Regions from separate parts of the Streptomyces sp. NBC_01142 genome, predicted to be linked through region 2. Evidence: riboswitches for the same ligand, from Rfam matches in the RefSeq annotation. Region 2 holds a riboswitch; the other holds the start of a gene.

Region 1 (4,404 bases), 1.7 Mb from region 2:
CCCGCCGCGACCGCTCCCGCAGGAAGTCCGCGTCCGCGCCGAGCCCGTGCACGCCGATCACCGTCCGCTTGCGCTGCTGCCCGTGCGGCCGGAACTCGACGCTGGGCGGCTCGTCCTTCGGCCAGTACGTCGTCACGTCGTGCGCCGTCAGCGCCGCCCCGCAGCAGCCCTGGAACGCCTGCGCCCACCGCCAGGTCAGGAATCCCACCCGGTCGGCGCCGAGCATTCCGAGCAGCAACTGCTCGCCGATGTCGTCCGGCAGCATCCTGAAGTACTCGATGGGCGCCCACGGCGTGTGCGAGAAGTGCCCGATCCGCAGGTCGGGCCGCAGCTCCCGGAGCATCCCCGGGACCAGCGCCAGGTGGTAGTCCTGCACCAGGACCGCCGCGCCCTCGGCCGCGCTCTCGGCCAGCGCCTCGGCGAAGGCCCGGTTGTACGTCTCGTACGCACCCCACTGCCGCCGGAACTCGGCGTCGAAGACCGGTTCCAGCGGGGTCTGGTACAGCATGTGGTGGACGAACCAGAGCACGGAGTTCGCGATGCCGTTGTACGCGTCGGAGTGGACGGACGCGTCGATGTCGAGCATCCGCACGCCGGGCTCGCCGACCCCGCTCCGGACCGCCTCGCGGTCTCCGTCGCTCAGCGCGGCGCACACCCACAGCGCCTCTGCTTCGGAGCCGATGGCGGAGAGTCCGGAAACCAGCCCGCCCCCGCCGCGGCGGGCACCCAGCGAGCCGTCCTCGCTCAGTGTGTACGAGACCGGGCCGCGGTTGGACGCGACGAGGACCTGGGCAGCAGTGTGCTCGGAGACCATGTGCCGAAACCTAGCCCGTCCCGTAAACCCTCAAACGTGCGTGCGGCTCTCAGGGGGCGACGATCGTGGCAAACAGGTCATGGGTTGCGGCGCACGCGCGTGGCGGCGATGGCGACCACTCCGGCCGCGGCCAGGCTCAGCGCCACACCGCCCAGCAGCCACAGCCGCTCGGCCGCGCTGCTGCTCCTGGCCATCTCGCCGGCGGGACTCGGCGCGGGCAGGGGAGGGGCGTTCCGGCCCGGGACCCGGTCCGAATCCGAATCAGGGACCCGGTCCGAATCCGAATCCGAATCAGGTTCCGGGACCGGGTCCGGCGACGCGACGGCGGGAGCCACGCGGCCGCCGAGGGGGGAGACGACCTCGGCCGCGGCCTGCCCCGGAACCACCACCCCGGTCACGGCGGTGGTCATGACCGCCAGGGCCCCGAGGAGTCGGGGCAGCCCGGCACTGCGGCGCGGAGCGCCCGTACGAAGTCTCAAGCCTCTCAAGCCCATAAATGCGAAATTAAGACAGAAAGACCGAATAGATACGGTTAGGCCGCGCGACGCGCCGCGTACTCACCGATCTCGCGCATCGGCGGCCGCTCCTCCGTGTCCACCGGGTGCGTCCGCGGTACGAAGCCGTCCTCGCCCCGCTCGAACTGGATGAGCGAAGGCCGCACCAAGTGGCCCCGGGAGAGCCGCAGTTGGGCCGTACGGTAGATCGCGGCGGCCATCCTGCCCAGCGCCTGCCCGTCCTGGTGGCGGTGCTTGCGCGAGCCGACGTCCACCTGGGCCAGCGCGTCCAGGCCCACCGTGTGCAGCGCGTCGACGAGCAGGCCCAGCTCCACGCCGTAACCGACCGGGAAGGGCAGCCGCTCCAGCAGCGAGCGCCGCGCCGCGTACTCACCGCCCAGCGGCTGGACGAACCCGGCCAGCTGCGGCCAGTGCAGATTGAGCAGCGGGCGGGCCACCAGCTCGGTCACCCGGCCGCCCTGACCGGCCACGTCCCCCAGCGGCCGGTCGTACATCGCCTTGACGAACTGCACCTCGGGGTCGGTCAGCAGCGGCCCCACGATCCCGGAGACGAAGTTGGCCGAGAACTCCCGCAGATCCGCGTCGATGAAACAGACGATGTCGCCGGTGGTCACCATCAGTGACCGCCACAGCACCTCGCCCTTGCCGGGGACGGCCGGTATCCGGGGCAGGATCACGTCCCGGTGCACCACGCGCGCGCCCGCGGCAGCGGCCACCTCGGCCGTACGGTCGCTCGAGCCCGAGTCGACGACGACCAGCTCGTCGACGAGCGGGACCGCCTCCATCAGCTCGCGGCGGATCGCGGTGACGATGTCGCCGACGGTCGCTTCCTCGTCGAGCGCAGGCAGGACGACGCTGACGGTCGTGCCGCGTTTGGCGGCCATCAGCCGGTCGAGCGGGCGGTCGGCCGCCGACCAGGAACGCCTGGTCAGCCAACGCTCCACCTCTTCCAGCACGTGCGCGTCTCCCTTGACATCCGGACCTTGTGATCCATCTCGCGGTTCGGACGACTATCTCAAGCGTCCGGGCCTTCGGTTACAGTCTTGAACAACGCGGATGACCGTCGCATGTCGGGGGTCTTCACGCTGATAACCGAATAGCGCTCATCCAGAGGGACAGAGGGAACGGCCCGTTGAAGTCCCGGCAACCCTCCCGCCGACCGCGAGGTCACGGTGGGGAAGGTGCCAATTCCGTCTTGTGGCGAAATGCGTCACGAGGAAGATGAGGAGAAAGGGCCTCGCCACCATGGCTGTGCAGACTGTTTCGAGCACCACGACCCCTGTGAACCTGGGTCCCGCCGCCGCACTCTCCTGCCGCGAATGCGGAGAGCGATTCGAACTCGGCCCGATCTTCGCCTGCGCCCTGTGTTTCGGGCCGCTCGAAGTCGCGTACGACCTGCCGAGCGGCAACCCGGAAGAGCTTCGCAAGCAGATCGAATCGGGCCCCGACAACATCTGGCGCTACGCCCCGCTGCTGCCCGTCCCCGCCGACGTGGCCGACAAGCCGAACATCAACCCCGGCTTCACCAAGCTGGTCAAGGCCGACAACCTCGCCCGTGAACTGGGTGTCACCGGCGGCCTGTACGTCAAGGACGACTCCGGCAACCCGACGCACTCCTTCAAGGACCGTGTCGTCGCGATCGCCGTCGAGGCCGCCCGCGCCTTCGGCTTCACCACCCTTTCCTGCTCCTCCACCGGCAACCTCGCGGGCGCGGTCGGCGCGGCCGCCGCACGCGCCGGCTTCCGCTCCTGCGTCTTCATCCCGCACGACCTGGAGCAGGGCAAGGTCGTCATGGCCGCGGTGTACGGCGGTGAGCTGGTCGGCATCGAGGGCAACTACGACGACGTCAACCGCTTCTGCTCCGAGCTCATCGGCGACCCGCTCGGCGAGGGCTGGGGCTTCGTCAACGTCAACCTCCGCCCGTACTACGGCGAGGGCTCCAAGACGCTGGCGTACGAGATCTGCGAGCAGCTCGGCTGGCAGCTGCCCGACCAGATCGTGATCCCGATCGCCTCCGGCTCGCAGCTCACGAAGATCGACAAGGGTCTGCAGGAGCTGATCAGGCTCGGGCTGGTCGAGGACAAGCCGTACAAGATCTTCGGCGCCCAGGCGGAGGGCTGCTCGCCGGTGTCGACGGCCTTCAAGGCCGGGCACGACGTCGTACGGCCCCAGAAGCCGGACACCATCGCCAAGTCGCTGGCGATCGGCAACCCGGCCGACGGTCCGTACGTGCTGGACATCGCGCGCCGCACCGGCGGTGCGGTCGAGGACGTCGACGACGAGCAGATCGTCGACGCGATCAAGCTGCTGGCCCGCACCGAGGGCATCTTCGCGGAGACCGCCGGCGGCGTGACCGTGGGTGTCACCAAGAAGCTGATCGACGCGGGCGTGCTCGACCCGACGCTCACCACCGTCGTCCTCAACACCGGCGACGGGCTCAAGACGCTGGACGCGGTGGCGCCGACGACCGGTCCGACCGCGACGATCCGCCCCAGCCTGGACGCGTTCCGCGACGCCGGCCTGGCCCGCTGACCACCCGGGACTCCCCGGACTCCTGAGACTCAAGGAAGGCACGCACCATGAGCGTCAACGTCCGCATCCCCACCATTCTCCGCACGTACACGGGCGGCAAGGCCGAGGTTCCGGCTCAGGGCGAGACCCTCTCCGAGGTGATCGCGGACCTGGAGAAGAACCACACCGGTATCGCCGCACGCGTCCTGGACGACCAGGGCAAGCTGCGCCGCTTCGTGAACGTGTACGTCAATGACGACGATGTGCGCTTCGAGCAGGGTCTGGAGACCGCGACCCCGGACGGGGCCGGCGTCTCGATCATCCCGGCCGTTGCCGGAGGCTGATCCCCCCTCAGGCGCCTCAGGAGCCTCACGCGCCTCAAGCGCGGCCCCGACGGATGCTACGCAGAGTTATACGAATTGCCCCCTCCGCAAGAGAAGCGGAGGGGGCAATTCTGTATGGTTGAGCGCGGTACAGTTGGGGAAGCCCCCTCCGCTGCTTGTGCCGCGCGCATATGAGAATGCGCCCGGGCGCGACAAGAAGCAGCCAAAGTACGCGATCGAA
Region 2 (4,404 bases):
GTGACATACGGCGCGATCGCCGTCTGCTGTGCGGTGTTCGTCATCAGCCCGATCTCGGGCCTGAACCCGGTGTACGGGACCACCGACGCACTGCTCGCCGCGCAGAGTGCGTACTTCGAGCGGTGGGGCGTGATCCCCGCCGAACTGATGAACAGCTCCCCGCGCGCACTCCTCACCCCCCTCACCGCTCTCTTCGTCCACGGCAACTGGCTGCACCTGCTGGGCAACATGCTCTTTCTGTACGTCTTCGGGGCGATGGCCGAGGAGCGCATGGGACAGCTGCAGTTCGCCCTCTTCTCTCTGGGCTGCGGCTATCTCGCGCTGCTCGCCTACGCGGCGGCCAACGCCGATTCCGAGCAGACCCTGGTGGGCGCGTCCGGAGCGATCTCGGGCGTGCTCGGCGCCTTCCTCTATCTCTTCCCGAAGGCCCGGGTCACCAGTCTCTTCCCGTTCCTGTTCTTCCTGCCGCTGCGCTTCCCCGCCTGGGCCGTACTGATCTTCTGGTTCGTTCTGCAGTGGCTGGCGGCCCAGGGCGCGGGCAGCGGTCCGGGCGTCGCGTATCTCGCCCATCTCGTGGGGTTCGGGACCGGCTTTCTCTACGCGTGGGGACGATTCCGGCGTACGGCTAGAGTGAAAGCCCAAGCAGCGGCCACCGAGGGAGAAAGCCAACCGTGATCACCGCGATCGTGCTCATCAAGACCAGCGTGGACCGCATCCCCGAGATCGCCGAGTCGATCGCCGCGCTGGACAGTGTCAGCGAGGTCTTCTCCGTCACCGGCACCTACGACCTGATCGCCATGGTCCGGGTGGCCAAGCACGACGACCTGGCGGATGTCATCCCCGGCCGGATCAGCAAGATCCAGGGCGTCGAGGGCACCGACACGCATGTCGCCTTCCGTACGTACTCCCAGCACGACCTCGAGGCGGCGTTCGCGATCGGCCTCGACGCGTAGGGGACGAGGCAGACCCTGCCCGCCCCTCGCCGAGGCTGCGCCCGTACGGCGTGAAACCGCCGGCCCCGGGCGAGGCACGGCACCCCTCGCAGAACCGCGGCGCGACGCCGTCGGCGGCGAGGGGGTTCCGGCCCACCGCGGAACAACAAGCCCGCGCCACCGGCGCGGGCTTGTTCCGTTCCGCGGGCGGAGCCCGGCGTCACACGGCCGGGACGCAGCGGCCGTCCTCCGTGCGGTAGTTCCACTTCGCACCCTCGCGCACCAGTTCCCCCACGGCCCGTACGAAACGCTCCACATGCTCGTCGGGCGTACCGGCGCCGAAGCTGACCCGGATCGCGTTGAGCGACAGAGCGCCCGGCTCGGCCTCCGGCGCACCGCATTCGCCGACCTCCTGCGGGTCGCTGCCCAGCAGGGTCCGCACCAGCGGGTGGGCGCAGAAGAGCCCGTCCCGTACGCCGATGCCGTACTCCGCCGAGAGCGCCGCCGCGAAGTGCGAGCTGTTCCAGCCCTCGACGACGAAGGAGATGACGCCCACGCGCGGTGCTTCGTCACCGAACAGCGAGAGCACCCTGACCTGTTCCACCTCGGCCAGACCGGCACGGACCTTGGCGACCAGCGCCTGCTCGCGGGCGACCAGCGAGTCGAAGCCCGCCTCGGTCAGCGCCTTGCAGGCGGAGGCGATGGAGTACACGCCGATGACGTTCGGCGAACCGGCCTCGTGGCGGGCGGCCGTGGTGTGCCAGTCGACGTCCACACCGCCGTCCGCGCGCCGCGCGACCTTGCGCGAGGCGCCGCCGCCCGCGAGGTAGGGCTCCGCGTCCTGCAGCCAGTCCGCGCGGCCCGCGAGCACCCCGGAGCCGAACGGCGCGTACAGCTTGTGCCCGGAGAAGGCGACCCAGTCGACGTCCAACTCGGCGATGTCCACCGGGTGGTGGGGCGCGAGCTGCGCCGCGTCCAGCACGATCCGCGCGCCGTGGGCGTGCGCGGCGGCCGCGAGCTCCTTCACCGGCCACAGTTCACCGGTCACATTCGACGCACCCGTCACACAGACCAGCGCGGGACCGTACGGATCACGCTCGGCGAGCGCGCGCTCCAGCGTCTGCACTGCCTGAGCCGGCGTCCTGGGAGCGTTCAGATACGTCACCCGGGCATCGCGCCACGGCAGCAGCGAGGCGTGGTGCTCGGTCTCGAAGACGAACACCTCGCAGCCGGCGGGGATCGCGGCCGCCAGCAGATTCAGCGAGTCGGTCGTGGAGCGGGTGAAGACGACCTGGTCGTCGGGGCGGCAGCCGAGGAAGTCCGCGACCGTCGTCCGGCTGTTCTCGAAGAGGTCGGTGGACAGCTGCGAGAGGTAGCCGGCGCCGCGGTGCACGCTGCCGTAGTACGGGGCGTACGCCGCCACGTCGTCCCAGACCCGCTGCAGGGCCGGGGCGCTCGCCGCGTAGTCGAGGGCCGCATAGGTGACTTCACCTCCGGTGACCAGGGGGACGGTGACGTCCCGGCCCAGTACCTCGAGCGGCGCGGCACAGGCGGGGTCCGACTCGGCGGAGACGACAGTGGTGGCGGTGGCGGTGGCGGTGGCGACAGCGTTCGGGCACGCGGACATGGCGGTATCTCCCGGCAGGACAAGGCGGAATGGCTTCGAGAACCCGCACGGGCGGCACAACAGCCGCTCCCGGCACGGGGATTGCCTCACAGGCGCGGCGATCGCCGCACGGAGGGTGTGGAAGAAGGGGCAGAGATGCCCTATCGCATTCGCTTGCTCACGAGACTGCTCCCTTGAGGACCAGGACCCCAGGGCTTGCAGGGGTCCGCGCTTGCCGTAGACCTCGCTGCCTACGGCCTGGTCTTCACCCGGGGCACCCCGCCACGGACGGAGGGTTGCCGGACAGCGAGCCGGGGCCTAAATCGCTGTCACTCATGACCTTGGGAAGCATCCTGCCATACGTCCCGCATCACGCAAGAGCGCAGTCCAGTTCCTGAGACGGAGGAGTGAACCGCGCCCTGCGTCATGCTTCGACGTCCCTTCGCCGTCAGGCGTTGCTGACGGCGACCCACCGCTCCAGCACCGTCCTGGCAGCGCCCGAGTCGATCGACTTGGCCGCTCGGGCGATCCCCGCCGCGAGCTGCTCGTTCAGCGTGCCGTCCGTCGGCTCCAGCGCGACCAGTGCCGCCGCGGAATTGAGCAGTACGGCGTCCCGTACGGGCCCGGTCTCGCCGGCCAGCAACCGACGGGCGACATCGGCGTTGAACGAGGCGTCCGCGCCCCGCAGGGCCTCCACGGGCACCAGGTCGATGCCGATGTCCCGCGGATCGAAGGCCTCCTCGCGCACCGCTCCGTCGCGCACCACCCACACCCGGGACGTCGCCGTCGTCGTCAGCTCGTCCAGGCCGTCGTCGCCGCGGAAGACCAGCGCCGAGGAGCCGCGGTCGGCCAGCACCCCGGCCAGGATCGGTGCCATCCGGGCGTCCGCGACTCCGGTGGCCTGTGCCTTCACCTTCGCGGGGTTGGTGAGGGGGCCGAGGAAGTTGAACGTGGTGCGGATGCCCAGCTCCTTGCGGGCGGCCGCCACATGCCGCAGGGCCGGGTGGAACTTCACGGCGAAGCAGAAGGTGATCCCCGCCTCCTCGGCAACCTGGGCGACCCGCTGCGGGGTGAGCTCCAGATTGACACCCAGCTTCTCCAGTACGTCGGAGGCGCCGCTGGCCGAGGACGCGGCGCGGTTGCCGTGCTTGACGACCCTGGCGCCCGTGCCGGCGACGACGATCGCGGACATCGTGGAGATGTTGACGGTCTTGGCGCCGTCGCCGCCGGTGCCGACGATGTCGACGCTGGGGCCGGGCACCTCGATCAGGTTGGCGTGCGCGTACATGGTCCGTACGAGACCGGAGATCTCCTCGACCGTCTCGCCCTTGGCGCGCAGCGCGACGACGAAGCCCGCGATCTGGGCGTTCGTCGCCTCGCCGCTCAGGATGCGGTCCATGGCCCAGGCGGTGGCGTCCGCGCTCTGGTCGCGGTTCTCCAGGAGGGCGTTCAGTACGACGGGCCAGGAGAGGTCCGCCACGCTGTCGCCGCCAACCGGGGTCACAACGTTCATGGTCCACTCCAGGTCCACAGCCGAATAGGGATGGGTCCACCCTATCCAGCCCCGCAGACGGCGAAGAGCCCCGTCCATCGAATGGACGGGGCTCTTCGCTGTGGCGATCAGTACCGACATGTACCGATCAGTTCAGGCGATCAGTGGTGGCCGTCGCCACTGGTGATCTCCTTGTACTCCTCGGCGGACGGCTTGGGGATCTGGCTTCCCTCGCCGTAGTAGCCCTTGCTCAGCTTGGCCCTCAGCTTCTCGGAACGCTTCACCTTGCGCTCGACGCCGTTCTCGTCGACCGTCCGGCCGATCTCGGCCGGCTCGTACTGCTCGTGCGCCGTGAGCTTGTACAGGTCGCCCTG

What was found. Region 2 has a riboswitch for S-adenosylmethionine ahead of OG883_RS22095 (aminotransferase class V-fold PLP-dependent enzyme). Riboswitches for the same ligand answer to the same signal wherever they lie in the genome.
Region 1: another riboswitch for S-adenosylmethionine. It lies ahead of thrC (threonine synthase); the one in region 2 lies ahead of OG883_RS22095 (aminotransferase class V-fold PLP-dependent enzyme).

What each region holds. Positions count from the first base shown of each region.
Region 1 covers NZ_JAPEOR010000002.1:2,702,511-2,706,914, reverse strand. Annotated here, with positions in the region: gene OG883_RS29775 (trehalose-6-phosphate synthase) at 1-814, opposite strand, end outside; gene OG883_RS29770 (hypothetical protein) at 892-1,224, opposite strand; gene OG883_RS29765 (glucosyl-3-phosphoglycerate synthase) at 1,347-2,285, opposite strand; SAM riboswitch class I at 2,430-2,557, shown strand; gene thrC (threonine synthase) at 2,575-3,861, shown strand; gene OG883_RS29755 (MoaD/ThiS family protein) at 3,909-4,184, shown strand.
Region 2 covers NZ_JAPEOR010000002.1:1,024,765-1,029,168, forward strand. Annotated here, with positions in the region: gene OG883_RS22085 (rhomboid family intramembrane serine protease) at 1-675, shown strand, start outside; gene OG883_RS22090 (Lrp/AsnC family transcriptional regulator) at 672-953, shown strand; gene OG883_RS22095 (aminotransferase class V-fold PLP-dependent enzyme) at 1,153-2,559, opposite strand; SAM riboswitch class IV at 2,762-2,879, opposite strand; gene trpD (anthranilate phosphoribosyltransferase) at 2,987-4,051, opposite strand; gene OG883_RS22105 (cytochrome bc complex cytochrome b subunit) at 4,192-4,404, opposite strand, start outside.